3 regions of the Paenibacillus sp. J53TS2 genome follow, and region 2 is predicted to be linked to each of the others. Evidence: riboswitches for the same ligand, from Rfam matches in the RefSeq annotation. Region 2 holds a riboswitch; each other region holds the start of a gene.

Region 1 (5,398 bases), 840 kb from region 2:
GCCTGACGTTCACCAAGAGCCAGCAGGTTCAAATGCTTGGCCCGGCTCCACAGGAACAGGGCCCCCACCAGCAAATACGGCAAAAGGATGGCCGTATACGACCATCCGCGCAAGCTCAAACTGCCCATCGTCCAATAATAAATCTCATTGATCGTTTTTTTCGACATCGCCGTTAAAAAGGACACGACCGCCCCTAGAAAAGACTGCATCACGACGCCGGACAAGACCAGGCTTTCGATGGGCAGCTTCCCGTTCTCCCGGGCCAGCCAGATCACGATCCATAACGTAACTGCCCCGGTCACGAAGGCGATCATAGGCAACGTAAAGATGCCAAGCAACGAAAACTGCCATCCGAAAAAAATCAGCACAGCCGCACCGATCGCCGAACCTGATGATACCCCTAACGTAAAGGGATCCGCCAGCGGGTTGCGCAGCACGCCTTGAAAGCCTGCGCCCGCCACGGCGAGCGAAGCGCCAACCAACATCCCGAGCAGCACGCGAGGCAAGCGAACCTGCACGACGATTTGCTCTGCCGCAGCGCCCCAGTCCGGCGTAATCAAGCGGCCAAGACCCGGGAGCCGATGCAGCAGGATGGCCGCAATATCCCCTGCCGGAACATAGACAGAGCCAATGCCGATGCAGAACAGCAACGTCACCGCTAGCAGAACGAGTCCCGCCGCCCCATATCCGGCTAATCTGCCGCGCGTCATGGCTGGATCAAATCCGGATGAATCGCTTTGGCGACTTCGATTAGCCCTTGTGTCACGCGAGGACCTGTACGACTAAGCAGATTATCGTCCATAGCAATGATCCGATTCTCCTTCACAGCCGATATTTGGTCCCAGCCGGAACGGCCTTTGATGATGTCAGCCAACGTCTTGTTGTTCTCGTCAATTACGCTTTTTGCATACAAAATGACATCCGGGTTCGCTTGAATAATCTGCTCTTCATTAATCTCGGACCATCCCTCAACCTCGGAAGCAACGTTGATGCCGCCCGATAACGTGATCATTTCATCCATAAATTCACCTTTACCGACTGTCCAGCCTGGGGAAAACTCGATGTACACCTTTTTCTTCTGATCCTCGCTCAGCGAACCCACCGCATCAGTAACGGTTTGGACCTCCTGCTTCATCTTCCCGACCACTTCGTCCGCTTCGGCCTGGTGATTCGTGATTTTGCCAATCGTTTGGATATGCTCCATAACCGCATCGATCGTTTTCGGATTGGATTGGAACACTTGAAGTCCCATATCCGTCAGGCTTTTGACCGTCGCCTCATCAATGAGACTAGCTGCCAAAATGAGATCCGGCTGCGCCGCCACGATCGCTTCAACGTTCACCTGGAATCCGCCCATCCGCGGTTTGTCCTTCACCGCTTCCGGATAGTCGTCCAAATCGGATACGCCGGCGACTTGTTCATTAAGCCCAAGAGCAAACAGCACTTCCGTCTCTGACGGCGCCAGCGAAACGATTCGTTCCGGCGCTGCGTCAAACGTGAACTCCTTGCCGGTGGAATCCGTTACGGTATAGGGATAAGTCGTCTCCTGTGCGGCTGGTTGATTCGCTTCAGCATTTGTTCCCGCGTTTTGCGTCTGCTGCGTCGCCTCCGCAACGTTCCCCGTTCCTTGATTCACTGCGTTGTTACCGCAGGCAGCCAGCACCAGCAGCAAGGCCAACAAGCCCAAGCTTGCGATTCGTTTCCAGTTCTTCATCTCCAAATCTCCCCTTTTTGTTCATTCCAGTTGGTAAAGAATCGCCTCGTGCTTCAGCGGTACGTTGTGCAGCCGGATTTCAAGTCCAGCCGAACACCATCCCGGCAACAAAGAAAAACCCCTATCCTAGCGGATGGGGTTACGTCTACAAAGTCATGCCGCGCGCCGACGAAGTGGAGAGCTCCACAGTCTGGCGCCAAGCCATGATACTCTTGGCAGAACGTTATCCTTTCCTCGAAGGACCGTCTTGATTTCCCGTGGCAGGTCTCCTGACTTCCAGGTATCGACGAAAGCTCGCCTTCCCATCTCCCTAGCGGGCGACAGTGGCATCGTGAGCTCGTCCCTGTTTACAGTGGCGGGACCGTGCCGGATTTGCACCGGCTTCCCTTTTAACCCGAAGCGGCACGGCGTTCTTCACCGCTGCTTCAGGACCTACGGGCACAATTTGTACGCTTGTCTTAAGGCTTTCTTCTCTATTGGATTATAGGGGAAAAGCGGGAAACTGACAATATCTAATCCGCTTCGTCATGTCTTCGACTTCACTCCAGAGACAAATCCGCTCCCAGGACGCCAATCGCTTCGCCGCCCCGACGGATGGGCACGGCAAGCGTCATGCACCGCCGTTTCGTAATCGCTGAGATATACGCCTCGGAGACGACCGTTTCCCCGGCAAAAGCACGGCGGAACCATTCCCGACCTTTGGCGTTCAGCAAACCAGCCTCCGGGATGGACACGACAAAGGATCCGTCCTCACGGTTTGACCAAGCTGCTTCAAGTCCCGGTTCCGCGGCCAATAGCTCCTCCAGAGCGGCTCGGTGTCCAGCCGGTTCCATCGCCAGGAACCGCGGCTGATCGGCTGCCTTAAGCAGCTTCCGGGCATAGGCCTGTCCCAACGCCACCGCTTCCTCGCCTCCGGCGGCCAAATCCGTCCCCGAATGCACGGAGTTAAGCGAAACCATCAGTTCGCCTTGCGCCCGGTCGAGCCCCACGACTACGGTCTGCAGCTTGGAAATATGCTCCCGTTCGGACTCCATTCGAGACAGCGCCCCCTCCACATGGATGATGCTTCGATTCAGTGCTTCATGCACCTCACCCAGCATGGCTTCCATGTTACGCGTCAGCTCGGCTTGCTCCCGGCTTCGCTGCCCTGTCTCGGCAACCAGTCCATTCACTCCGGCCACTTCCTCCGCGATGAAACGAATATCCTCGCCCATTCGCTTCATCAGGGAAATGCCCTCCAGCGCCGAGTCCCGGCCGCCTTTCAGCGTGGACTTCACGCGGTCCACATCCGCGGCAATCTGCCGGAACAACGGAGCAGAGCGGCTGATCGCTTCGGTGCTTTGGTCCGCCAGCTGACGCATACGTACGGCTACCACGTCGAAACCTTTGCCTTGAGCCCCCAAACGGGCCGCTTCAATGGATGCGTTCAGCGCCAGCAAAGCCACCTCCCCGGCGATCTCTTCCAAACTCCGGTACAGCGCGCCCAACTTCCGCGTATTCCCCTCCAATTCCTCCATCGGCCCGGCAATCGATTCCTGGGAATCGGCCAACGAACGGATCGTGCCATCCGCCGCTTCAAGCGCCCCAGCCATGCGCACCGCTTCGGCCCGGGTGTGCTCGCTGCGGCTTAGGAGATGCTCTGCGGCGTCATGGATTTGGGAAGCCGATGCGGCAACCTCCTCCATCGCAGCGAGGCTCTCCTGCACCTGTTCCAGTGAGCGCTCGCTGCTGTGCTTTAGCTTCAAATCCTCCTCCGCCGCCGTGTCGGCCAACCTGTGCAGTTGCTCAAGGCTCCCGCCTACTTCGCCGACCGCCGCCTGCAACCGATCCGCCGCCACCAGCGACTCATTGAAGACCGTTGTCCAATCGGTCTCCTTCCGCACGGGTTCATCCGCACTCGCCGCAACGGACTTGCCTCCCAGCAGTCCCCCCCACGGCGCAGTCCCCCGGCCGGTTCCCGACGGCAGCAGGGAATAACCCAAGCAGAGGAGCGTCAATAGCGCAAGAGCCGTGATATACCATGGCGTCTTCGCTACTACCGCACAAACTGCGAGAAGAACTGCCAATCCCACGCCAAGCCAAACGGCGTTTCTTCCTAACCAACGAAGTTGATTCATGTCCCCACCCCTATGTGTAAACTTTGCTAACATTATAAAATAGGACTGGAGTCATAAAAAGGAAAAAGTTAGGAGTTTCGAGACAGGGTGCAAATAATCGACGGATTTCTATAAATAGAACGTTCATTTTAAGAACGTTGTGTCTGGCGTACCCGATTTATTTCTGGTAAATTGATCAATGATTTGCGGCATACTCAATATATATGATATTTTATAATAATACCCTTTTGATGGGTCACAATCTAAGGAGTGCTTATCATGAAGTTACCTTTACACAATCAATTCATACAGGAAGCCATTGAGTATGTGAGTCAAGATCAACGAATAATAGGTCTTCTCGCAGGTGGATCCATGATGTACGGGGAAATGGATGAGTATAGTGATCTGGACTTAATCATTGTGTACAATTCTGCTTTTCGAAGCGAGATCATGGAACAACGCCACTCAATTGCCGAAAGACTGGGTAACTTACTTTCAGCATTTACAGGCGAACACGTCGGAGAACCTAGATTGCTTATATGTTTATATGGCCCACCTCCTCTTCATGTGGACCTGAAATTTGTCCAACTGGATGAGCTCGGATCCCGAATTGAGAATCCTTTGATTCTTTGGGAGAGAGGTGCTGCTATAACATCTATCATTAGTAAAACAAGTCCGTCTTTCCCAATCCCTCATCCTCAATGGATTGAAGACCGTTTCTGGGTATGGGTGCATTACTGCGCTACAAAATTAGGAAGAGGCGAATTGTTCGAATTAATCGATACTATAACATTTATGCGGAATGCAGTGTTGGGGCCGCTGGTACTCATTAACAACGGCCATCTCCCGAGAGGAGTTCGAAAGCTAGAAAAACACGCGCTCGAGGAAGTAGAAGAATTAAAAGGAACCATTCCCATCCACAGCTTTGAGAGTTGCTACCTCGCTCTAAAAAATACAATCAAAATGTATCAACGGCTACGTCAAGTTTCGGAAATTTCACCGAGGAGCGAAGCGGAACGCATCACAATTGAGTTTCTTGAAGGAATATATTCAGAACGATCCCAATGATAGAGCCCCCCACTATGGGTAGTGGGGGGCTTTACAGTGCAAATCGGAGGCAACAATACTATCAAACGGAATCTAAAAAATATAACGCATTACGTTACTTTTCTCTTGTAACCCCCCAAACCTGCCGAACGAAATGGCCTTTGCTAACGGCGCAGTGGTCCGTAACAATCAATCTCGCTTCAGCAATATCTTGCTCCAGCGGCTCGGTGGAGACGATCACCGCTCTTGTCGAGATTCGCTTTACGCTTTCCAGCATCCGCCGTCGCTCCGTGGCGGTTAGTACCGAACACAAATTGTAAGGAAGGTCGACGATCGCGGCATCGTACGCCCCGTCCAGCTCATTTAAATCTCCGATCTCCACGATTCCTGTATCGTCATAGCCAAAGTGACGTAGATTGCTTCTTGCTCCGCGAATCGCCACAGGATTGATGTCCCTGCCAACGATGTCAATCCCCATCGACATCGCTTCGATCAGCACATTGCCCATCCCGCAGCACGGGTCGATGGCTCGCTTACCTTC
Region 2 (5,398 bases):
CTCCAGGATATCTTCAAATTCGCAGTAGCACATATGCGTATGAATTTGCGTTGTATCCAAGACAGAGGAGGTAGTCACCCGGAACGCTTTTACCGCCCAGTCCAGATAGTTCGACCAATCCTTCCTCTTGAGGGGGAGACCTTCGCGCAAGGCGGGCTCGTCCACCTGGATCATCCCGATACCGGCCTGCTCTAACGCTTCGACCTCCTTACGTAAGGCGAAAGCAATTTGATAGGCGACCTGCTCCCGGGATAGATCGCTTCGAACAAATGACCAGTTCAAGATCGTGATCGGTCCCGTTAGCATCCCTTTAACCGGCTTAGCCGTCTGGCTTTGGGCATAGGCGGTTTCCTTGACGGTCATCGGCTCGGCGAACTCGACATCCCCGTAGATCACAGGCGGCTTGACGCAACGTGTACCGTAAGACTGAACCCAGCCCCCCTGCGTAAATGCAAAGCCCGGTAGCTTCTCACCGAAAAATTCCACCATATCGGTGCGTTCAAACTCGCCATGGACCAACACATCAAGCCCAAGTTCCTCCTGGATCTCGACCCATTTGCGGACTTCCGTTCGGATGAACTCCTCATATCTATTCTGGTCCCACTCGCCTTTCCGCCATTTCTGCCGGGCAGCCCGAACCTCGGCGGTCTGCGGGAAACTGCCAATCGTCGTTGTGGGCAGGAACGGAAGCCGCCACTTCGCCTGCTGTTTAAGCCGCCGCTGTGCAAACTCGCTAGTTCGCTCCGCCGGGGCTACAGCAGCCTGCACCGCCGCCGCCCGCACCGCAACACGGCTCCGGGCCGGATCTGCGGCGAGTGCGGCCAGCGCACGGCGGTTCTCCGCGAACTGCACCGGTTCGGGTCCCTCACTGCTTACCGCCTTGCACAAGCTCGTTAGCTCCTCCAGTTTCTGCTCGGCAAACGCCAGCGCCTCGCGTAACACCGGGGATAAGCGCTCTTCGCCCGCCACGGATACCGGGACGTGCTGCAAGCTGCAGGAAGGCTGCACAATCAGTTCCGGTTCTCCGGCTAAAATGGAAATCTGTTTCAACAGGCTAAGCGTTTCGTCCAAATCTGTACGCCAAATATTCCGTCCATCGACAAGCCCTGCACCAAGTGTCTTGCCTGCAGGAAATCCGTAGCGACGCAGTGCCTCCATGTTCCCGTCCCGGCCGTGCACGAAATCCAGTCCCAAGCCATGCACCGGCAGATCTGCAAGCGAATCGTACCTTTCGACGGCATCGAAATACGTTTGCAGCATAATCCGCAGATCAGGGACTTCCCGGGCGATCGTCCGATAAATCAAGCCCAGCCGGCGAACGTCCTCTTCGGTTAAAGAGACGACTAAAGCCGGTTCGTCCATTTGCACCCATGTGGCGCCTGCCGCTTCCAACTCTCGTAATACCTGTACGTATAAAGGCAATAATTTCTCGATCCAGTCATCGACTTGGTCCGCGGTCTCCCCTTTAGACAATTTCAACAAGGTGAACAACCCCAGCACCACGGGTCTACCTTCTATGCCCAGCTCCTGTTTGGCTTCCAAATAAGCCATAAGCGGGCGGTTGACGATTATCCTCGGATCCCGACGCCCCAGCTCAGTCACGATATAATGATAGTTGGTATTAAACCACTTCGTCATTTCGCTTGCCGCCACCAGGTCATTCCCCCGGGCAATGGCGAAATACAGATCCAGCGGCAATTTGTCGCTGTTCCAATCAAACCGCTCCGGTATCAGTCCGAACATCGTCGCAGTGTCTAATACGTGGTCGTAATAGGTAAAATCACCGACCGGGATCACGTCAATCCCCCGATCCCGCTGTAAACGAAGATGACCCATCCGAATTTCCGTCAATCGATCATGCAGCTCTAACTCTGTAATTTTCCCTGCCCAATAGGCTTCAATTTGCTTCTTCCATTCCCGTTGTCCGCCGATTCTGGGATATCCCAGATTTCCGCTAACTATGTTCATGTTCCCCATGTTGATTTCCTCCTCATCGTTTGGCTTGATGACACCCATAGTTTGCAACACAAAAAAGGTCCCCGATAGCAACATAGGCTAAAGAGGACCTTCGATCATTTGTTCGATGGCTTGCATCTTTAACACCTCCCTATCTCCCGTAGGTACAGCAGTGCCGTTGAAATAGGCAGGTCTCCTGGCTTCGGCATCATCGCCGGATGCGGCCTTCCCGGTGACTTGATCACCAGTGGCATTCGATGCATCCGACTCCTCCGTTACAGTGGCGGGACCGCGCCGGCATTGCACCGGACTTCCCTTTTAAGCTCCGGCCAAGCAAGGCCGGAACACCTATTTCCGCGATATTCGGTTGGAATATACCTCCCATCTTACTTGATGTCCCAGGCGAATACAATACCAAACACATCGGAATTTAAATATTTATGACAACATTTTCGACAACTTTCAAGTGATTAATATCACAATTCGACTCCCAAACCCATCGTACGATGAAACTAATCAAACAAGAATGCCATGGGCTTACACATAAACGACAGAAAGAGGAATGACTCATGAAATCTCGGAACATTCTGAAGTGGTCCTTACTAGGTTTGTCCGGTCTGGTCATGATCGCAGCCGCCTGGTTTGCGTTCCCTTCAGAGGAGCCTCCAGTCCGTGAAGCAGCTCCTCATGAGGAAGCGCCGCATATCAATCATCCGCCAGTCGAGCCGGTCGTCCATCGCGAGGGGAATACCGTACACATCGAGATGACCGCTCAACGAACCGACATTGAGATCTCGGAAGGCGTCACCTATAATGCCTGGACGTTTAACGGCACGGCACCTGGCCCGGTATTGCGCGTAAAGCAAGGCGATCAACTGGAATTTACGCTCAACAATTTAGACCCTGATATGCCGCATTCGATGGATTTTCACGCCGTCCATGCCGCTCCCAGCCAGAAGTTCGTCGAGGTGATGCCCGACGAGCAAGGAACGTTTACCTATCCTGCCGATACACCCGGCGTGTTCATGTACCATTGCGGAGTAAGTCCAGTGCTGCTTCACGTAGCCAACGGAATGTATGGGATGATCATCGTCGAACCGAAGGACGGTTACCCTACGGATGCGGATATCGATCAGGAATATACGATCGTCCAAAGCGAATGGTACGCGGAGAACGATATGGATGCTTTCCAACAAGGCGATCCGGAATATGTCGTATTTAACGGCGATGACCACACGCTAAAAGAACATCCCTTCCTCGCCAAGATTGGCGATAAGGTTCGGCTTTACGTTGTGAATGTGGGCCCCAACCATGTATCTTCCTTCCATGTGGTCGGCACCACCTTTGATCACGTCTATCTGGATGGTAACCCAAAGAACGAGCTGTACGGCATGCAAACCGTGTTGCTTCCGGCGGGTGGAGGTGCAGTTGTCGAGTTTACCGTCACAGAAGAAGGCGATTATCCGATTTTAACCCATCAACTGAACGACGCTTATTTGGGGGCTACCGCTATCCTGCGGGTGACTCGAGATGGCAAGGATAATGGAGCACCGGCGATGAGCCATTAAGAAACGATAACCCGATTGCAATCTGATGAAAGAGGTGAAGCTCAATGGAACGACAAGATGCCAAAATCGTTGAATTGGACGTCCGGGAGCAGCTCAAGAGTAAAATGGAGCCGTTCCAGATGATCATGGACACCGTAAAAACGCTGGGGAAAGACGATATCTTCGTATTGCACGCCACCTTCAAACCCACGCCATTGCTTGGCTTTCTGAAGATGAAGGGGCTCGTCGGCCAATCGGTCATGCACGACAAGGAACATTGGATAACAACGTTTGTCCATAAGAAAAATAAATCCTGGTTGGAGACCGTCGATGAGGCTAAGGTAGCCTCAAAGGCGCAGAACGCGTCGGTCGAACGCTCCTCCAACCTCATTGAACTTGACAACCGCGGACTCGAACCTCCGCAGCCGATGGTGCGAACGCTAGCCGCCTTGGATCGCTGCAAACCGGGCGACGAGTTGCACATTCATAATGATCGGGTACCGGTATTTTTGATCGAAGAATTAAAAGGCTTGGGCTGTACCTACACGGTAGAAGAACAACCGGACGGAACCGCTAAAGTCCAAATCCGCAAACCTTAAGGAGGTGAACCTGATGCCGGCCATGTCCCGCTTGCCCTTTCTATTTATCGTTACGGGGATCTTCGGATTCGTCCTGTTTCACGCCACTTCTTTCATGTCTCTCACGGGCTGGCTCGGTGATGACATTCGAGGCCCGGCCGGCTGGTTCCAGGTCCATCTGTTCGTACTGGGATGGGCGACCATGCTGGCCATGGGGGCTGTCTATCAATTGATTAATGTGATCCTGCAGTCCAACTTATACAGCGAGCGTCTTGGGTATATTCATTACGCGCTGTTTTCCGTAGGGCTGTTCGGACTGCTGTTTGGCTTCATTCAAGGCGATACGTATTGGATCGGCGGTTTTGCGACCGTTGCGTTCTCGGGCATCGTCCTGTTCGTCTGGAACATGGCCGCTACGCTGCGGCGAGCCGGAACGTGGAACGCGATCACGATCAGTACGGCTTGCGCGGTCCTGTATCTGCTGCTCACGGGTTTATCCGGTATGGCGATGGGGATTAACTTCGCTACCGGTCTTTATAACAACTTGCACGAAAATCTGTTTGGCACTCACATCTGGCTGGGCACTTTGGGCTGGTTCGGGCTTTTGATTACCGGATTCAGCTATAAGTTATTACCGATGTTTTATTTGTCCCATGATTATCCGACCCGCCTAGAGTACGTCGTCCTAGGTTTCTGGAACGCGGGCGTCTTGCTGGGAGCGACCTCTTTCCTGTTCGGATTGCCGACAGGCTACAAAGTCGCTGCGCTGCTGTTAATCGTCTTGGCCGTATTAAGCTTTAACGTCCATCTGCTGCAAATTCGCAGCAAACGGCATAAGCGCAGCCCCGGCGCAGGCATTGAGTGGACGGTAACGGGGAGCCAAATCTTTGCGATTTTTGCTGTAGTGTTTGCAATACGGGCGCTCGTATCCCCCGATCACTTGCTGGACAGCCGTACCGTGCTTACGGTCGGTTGGGTTTATCTCGGTTGCTGGGTTTCGTTCACCGTACTTGGATACATGTCCAAGATCGTGCCGTTCCTGTGGTGGACCCACAAATACGGTAAACAAGCCGGCCGCCCGGGAACGCCGCTGTTGGCCGATCTGCTTGATGAGCGGAAAGCGAATCTGGGCTTGACCTTGATCCTATGCGCCAATTTAACGGTTCTCGTCGGCCTGGTCCTCGGGTCGCAGGTTGTCATCGCCGCCGGTGGTGCCGTGCTGTCGATGGTTTCGGTGGCGTACATCGCATTGATTGCGCTAGTTTTTGCTCATTAATGACAATATAAACGGAGGTACTATCCATGAGTAGAATTGAT
Region 3 (5,398 bases), on a different contig from region 2:
CCAAATAGACAGCTCACTAGGATGACCCAGAAATTTGTTTTCACCGATCTCTCCCTCTCCTCCAACTTCTAAAAATACTTTCTGTCACAAATACGATCCTTCAGATGTCTTCTAGGATGTACTAAACAAAATAAAACTGGAGGAACCCACAATGAGCACATGGCTAAGATGATATGGATAATATCATAATTGCTAAGGAAACCTTCAAATACACTGAGCTTATAAAGAAGCCGAAGCAACTGCCTACAATGCGCTTAAATGACGAAAGGGGGAAGTTCTAGATGACGAATTTCATCGCGGACATCAAAATTCCAGATAGCAAGCTAGCCGTAGAAGCTGCCGAATTATTGCGCGATCACGGCGACGACCTTTTGTGGAACCACTCGAACCGCGTCTTTCTGTTTGCGGCGATGAAGGGAAATTCGAGTCAAGTCAAATACGATGCCGAGTTGCTTTATATCAGCTCGCTCTTCCACGATCTCGGCTTGACACCCGCCTTCCGAAGCCCGGACAAACGCTTTGAGGTCGATGGGGCGAATGCGGCCCGCGACTTTCTGAGAAGCCGCGGCATTCCGGAAGAATCCTTTCGATTGGTATGGAATGCGGTTGCCCTGCACACCACCGTCGGAATTGTCGAATATATGGAAACCGAGGCGGCTCTGATGAATTTCGGCGTCGGTTATGACGTTGTCGGGAAGAACTTTGATTTCATTCCGGCAGAAGTGCGGAAGCAAGTCGTCGAAGCTTTTCCTCGCGACCAGTTCAAACACAACATCTTGCATGCATTCTGGGAAGGCTTCAAGCACAAACCGGAAACGACATACGGTACGATGAACGCCGACGTGTGCGAGATGTTTCTTCCGGGCTATCAACGCCCGAACTTTTGCCATCATGTCCTTCATTCCAAGTGGGAGGAATAAGGGGATTGAGTAACTTTCCGGCAGAAGTTTAACTTTAATCGCAAAAACGCGCCCCCCGAGACCTCGGAGGGCGCGTTTCCACTTGCATTAAGGATGCTGGTGAAGGGATTCGAACCCCCGACCTACGCATTACGAATGCGTTGCTCTACCAGCTGAGCTACACCAGCAAGTTCGTTTTTAGCGAACAAAAATTATTATAACTCGTTTTCAAAATAATGCAAGCGCCAATGCTTGGTAATTACAATTTCTCGCGAACGGAGCGCAGCTTCTGCTCCGAGGAGCTGGCTTTGTCGCGGCGGTCGTCGATCTTGATCGACGTCGACACGCGGCCGGCACCCGACTGGAACGGCGCTTCATGGATGGCACGAATGGCGGCGAACACGTCGTCCAACGGCCCTTCAATAATCGTGCTCATTGAGGTTAGGGTAAACGTAATTCCCGTCTGCTTCTCCAGCACCCGATGCAACTCAGCGACATAAGCGCTCAGGCTGGTGCTACCCGTTCCGATCGGAATGACAGTTACTTCAGCGATGGCCATAATCGATCCCTTCTTTCTGGTAGTGGTTTTGTTTTCAATCACGAGCTTGTTATTCAACCTACCTCCATTCTACCCATCCTTGCACTTGAAGATCAACCGATCTCTAACGGACTGTAGTGACCTTATTTGTCCCGGGAATCCGAACTTCGCTTTCTAATGGACCTTGGAGCCGCTATTTGCCTAGAATCTGCCCCATTTATACGTCTTCGCACCAAATAAGGGCCTTGGGGTCCGTTAGATTTCTTATTCGTCAGAAATTGCAGAAATAACGACTTCTCAGTCCGTTAGCCAACACCGTTCGAAAAACAGTTGCCGCCCCCAACCATCCTCCTAGTTCCTCAGTCCCATTCATAAATGTTCACAATTCTCCCTCGTCCCCCACTCTCCGCATCGTTATAAGGACTGGAGATTTTCACGACGTTTTCAGGTCATTTACATGGTAAAAATTCGGTTTACAAACACAACATCTTGGGCTATCCTTAGATCAACGCAACAAAATATAGTGTGAACGGGTGATCCGGCGGACAAGCCTCCGGACCTTAAAAGGGAAGTGCGGTGCAAAGCCGCTGCGGTCCCGCCACTGTAATCGGTAGCTAGGCGCTAGAGACGAAACGTTCATCGAATCGTCTTGAAGGCCCAGCCGTTCGTCTGACCTTTATGCCACTGCGGCTTGATTCTAAGGCTGCGGGAAGGCGTCAGCAATGACCCGAAAGCCAGGAGACCTGCCCGTTTGGAAGACACCGACGGAAAACCTGCGAGGAACAGGGATGGTGTCCGCTTGCCGCTGAACCTTAGGGCTTCTATTTCTATGCCCAACGTGATCGTTATGATGCAGCGCATTCGGGCATGTCCACCCTCGTCGGGTTGGACATGCCCTTTTATATGAAGTAAAAACTCAGTTTATCGGGAGGAGAACTTTGTTATGGCATTGCTAAACCAGACGTATACCGGCCGAGACACCTTGCTGGATGAAGTCATTCAATTAGGCGAGGAAATCGTGCACAGTCGAAATCTCGAGGTGCTGCGTGAGAACGCCAATTTGAACGGGGAGAGCTTCTCCGGCAAGATGAGTAAATTCGGAAGCGAGTATGCTAAATGGTACGCAAACCATTTCGTGATGCCGGCCCGCTTGGTCCAAGCCATCCAGGACAATATTGTCTACGTCCACGATCTGGACCAATACGCCATCGGCACAACCAACTGCATCTTTATCCCTTTCGATAAGCTGCTGCGCGAAGGCTTCAATACCGGGAACGGCAGCGTACGCCCGCCATCCTCCATCATGACGGCGATGGCGCTGGTGGCGATCATTTTTCAATCCCAGCAAAACTCCCAATACGGCGGCGTATCCGCGAACAAACTGGACTTCGATCTCGCCCCGTACGTGGCCAAATCATTCGCCAAGTACTTCCGCAAAGGGTTGGATTACTTTGAGGAAGGCGATGCCAGCGCCGAGTTGGGCGACATTGCCATGAGCCGCAGCGACCTCCGAGACGGGTATCCGAAAGCCTTCAAATATGCGTTAAAGGAAACCGAAAGCGAAACGCTGCAGGCGGCCGAGAGCCTGGTCCATAACCTAAACACCATGTCGAGCCGGGCCGGCGGACAAATCCCGTTCACCAGCATTAACTACGGAACCTGCACCTCGCCGGAAGGACAGCTGGTAATCAGCTCCCTGCTCACCGCGACCATGCGTGGGCTAGGCAGCGGGGAGACGCCGATTTTTCCGATTCAGATTTTCAAATGCAAGCAAGGGATCAATCAAAATCCAGGGGAACCGAACTACTCCCTGTTCCTGAAAGCGGCGGAATGCTCAGCCAAACGGCTGTATCCGAATTTCGCCAACCTGGATGCCCCGCTGAACCTGATGTATTACGATCCGACGAATCCGGATACGGAATTCGCTACGATGGGCTGCCGCACCCGGGTGCTGGCCGACCGTTTCGGACGGAACCATCTGTCCGGCAAAGGAAATCTATCCTTTAATACGCTAAACCTCGTCAAAATAGGCCTGGAGCACGGGACCGTATTGGGCCATCGCAAGGAGGCCGATGAGCGCGGCTTCTACCGGGAGCTGACGCATTATATGGATATCGCGCTGGAGGGACTGCTGCACCGTTTCAACATCCAAGCCTCTCAGAAGGCGAAGGCTTCGGATTTCATGATGCGCGAAGGGGTCTGGGAGGGCGGCGAGGCGCTGGCACCGGACGACGCGGTTGGCGATCTGCTCAAACACGGTAGCTTGTCCATTGGATTCATCGGCTTGGCCGAATGCATGAAGGCCATGTACGGCAAACACCACGGCGAAGACGAAGCGGTGTATCAGAAAGCGTATGATTTGATCGCCTACATGCGCGACTATTGCGACCGCCAAAGCGAAATCCATAATCTGAACATCACGTTGTTCGCCACCCCGGCGGAGGGCCTGTCCGGCAAATTCACTAAACGGGACCGTGCGGTATACGGCCCGATACCCGGAGTCGTGGATCGCGAATACTACACGAATTCATTTCATATCCCGGTCTACTACAACCTCAGTGCCGCGCGAAAAATCGAACTGGAAGCCAAGTTCCACGGGCTTTGCAACGCGGGTGCGATCTCTTATATCGAGCTAAACGGCAATGCCCGCAGCAACCCGGCAGCGTTCCTGAAAATCGTGCAATTCGCCCTGCAGCAGCAGGTCAGCTATTTCAGCATCAACCATCCGATCGACCGGTGCTCGGCTTGCGGCTTCGAAGGGATTATCGGGGCAACCTGCCCTTCCTGCGGCAGCCATGAGAACGATGTGCATATCCGCCGCTTGCGCCGGGTGACGGGCTACCTGACCGGCGATTTCCAGACGCGGTTTAATGCCGCCAAACAAGCGGAAGTGCGCGACCGGGTCAAACACGACGTATGAATCTTTGCGGCTACTATCCCGAATCTATTAATGAAGGCGAAGGCTTGAGGGCGGCGATTTTTATCAGCGGTTGCCGTCATTATTGCAAGGGCTGCTTCAGCCCGAAGACCTGGAACTTCGATTACGGCGAACCGTTTACTTTGGAACGCGAAGCCGAAATCATTCATGACGTTAAAAATAACCCCCTGCTAAGCGGCTTATCGATCCTTGGCGGGGACCCTTTCTTCTCCGCCGCTGAAGTCAGCGGGTTTATCGACCGACTGGTTGCGGAGACAGGGCCTGTGTCGATTTGGATTTACAGCGGTTATACCTACGAAGAAATCATAGAACGCTCTGGCTCACCTGAATACGAGCTGCTAAGGCGCTGCGAGGTGCTGGTTGACGGAAGATTCGTAGAAGAGCTTCGCGACCCTTCCCTCCTCTATCGCGGGAGCTCCAACCAGCGGCTGGTCGATATTCAGCAAAGCCTGCGGCAGGGAAAGCCCGTATTATGGGAGTCCATGTTCTCTTTCTAGGTACATCTAAAAAGCTGACTTTTTGATCACGAACAATAGAGGTTTCTGGTATAATTAAAAGCCTGTGACCTTTGTCACAGTTTGACAATATTCATCACGGAGCGCGAGTACCCTTGCGCCCCCTTTTTTCACCCGTTATCTGCAATTTGAAAATTCAAGATTTGCGGTAAACACAGGCGGACTGCAGCATTCATTCCAACTTATTTCACGAAAGCGAGGATTCCTCTCATGCCCACTCTAGTGACCAAACCAAACAACCGACAACTTGCGTTTGACGGCGAGCGCCTTGGCGTCTATGCCGACCGTATTTTGCAAGGATTACATAACCTCGATAAAGAACGCCTATTACGCGGCGTGAATGCCAAGCTCCGTCGCGACGAAGTGAACGGCGAAGAGATCAGCAATGCCTTTACGATGTCCGCCCTGGAGCTCGTCAGCAAAGACGAACCGGATTGGAAATTTGCGGCTGCCCGTTCCCTGCTCACTTCCCTTTATAAAAAAGCAGCGGTCAACCGCCGTTACAAAG

Evidence for each region. A riboswitch is a leader RNA that binds a small molecule or an ion and turns the genes downstream of it on or off. The one in region 2 is predicted to bind cobalamin.
Region 1: it holds a riboswitch for cobalamin, as region 2 does, so the genes downstream of both, KJS42_RS04605 (ABC transporter substrate-binding protein) here and metE (5-methyltetrahydropteroyltriglutamate--homocysteine S-methyltransferase) in region 2, are expected to answer to the same signal.
Region 3: it holds a riboswitch for cobalamin, as region 2 does, so the genes downstream of both, KJS42_RS17670 (anaerobic ribonucleoside triphosphate reductase) here and metE (5-methyltetrahydropteroyltriglutamate--homocysteine S-methyltransferase) in region 2, are expected to answer to the same signal.

What each region holds. Positions count from the first base shown of each region.
Region 1 is NZ_BOSK01000001.1:964,032-969,429, forward strand. Features, by position in the region: gene KJS42_RS04600 (FecCD family ABC transporter permease) at 1-710, opposite strand, end outside; gene KJS42_RS04605 (ABC transporter substrate-binding protein) at 707-1,714, opposite strand; cobalamin riboswitch at 1,957-2,166, opposite strand; gene KJS42_RS04610 (methyl-accepting chemotaxis protein) at 2,254-3,831, opposite strand; gene KJS42_RS04615 (nucleotidyltransferase domain-containing protein) at 4,090-4,878, shown strand; gene KJS42_RS04620 (TRM11 family SAM-dependent methyltransferase) at 4,973-5,398, opposite strand, start outside.
Region 2 is NZ_BOSK01000001.1:119,700-125,097, forward strand. Features, by position in the region: gene metE (5-methyltetrahydropteroyltriglutamate--homocysteine S-methyltransferase) at 1-1,977, opposite strand, end outside; cobalamin riboswitch at 2,126-2,323, opposite strand; gene KJS42_RS00590 (multicopper oxidase domain-containing protein) at 2,526-3,524, shown strand; gene KJS42_RS00595 (DUF2249 domain-containing protein) at 3,569-4,102, shown strand; gene KJS42_RS00600 (heme-copper oxidase family protein) at 4,116-5,357, shown strand; gene KJS42_RS00605 (metal-sulfur cluster assembly factor) at 5,384-5,398, shown strand, end outside.
Region 3 is NZ_BOSK01000008.1:166,474-171,871, forward strand. Features, by position in the region: gene KJS42_RS17650 (hypothetical protein) at 1-44, opposite strand, end outside; gene KJS42_RS17655 (HD domain-containing protein) at 282-920, shown strand; tRNA gene KJS42_RS17660 (tRNA-Thr) at 1,015-1,087, opposite strand; gene KJS42_RS17665 (MTH1187 family thiamine-binding protein) at 1,159-1,458, opposite strand; cobalamin riboswitch at 1,952-2,202, shown strand; gene KJS42_RS17670 (anaerobic ribonucleoside triphosphate reductase) at 2,381-4,357, shown strand; gene nrdG (anaerobic ribonucleoside-triphosphate reductase activating protein) at 4,354-4,872, shown strand; gene KJS42_RS17680 (ribonucleoside-diphosphate reductase subunit alpha) at 5,101-5,398, shown strand, end outside.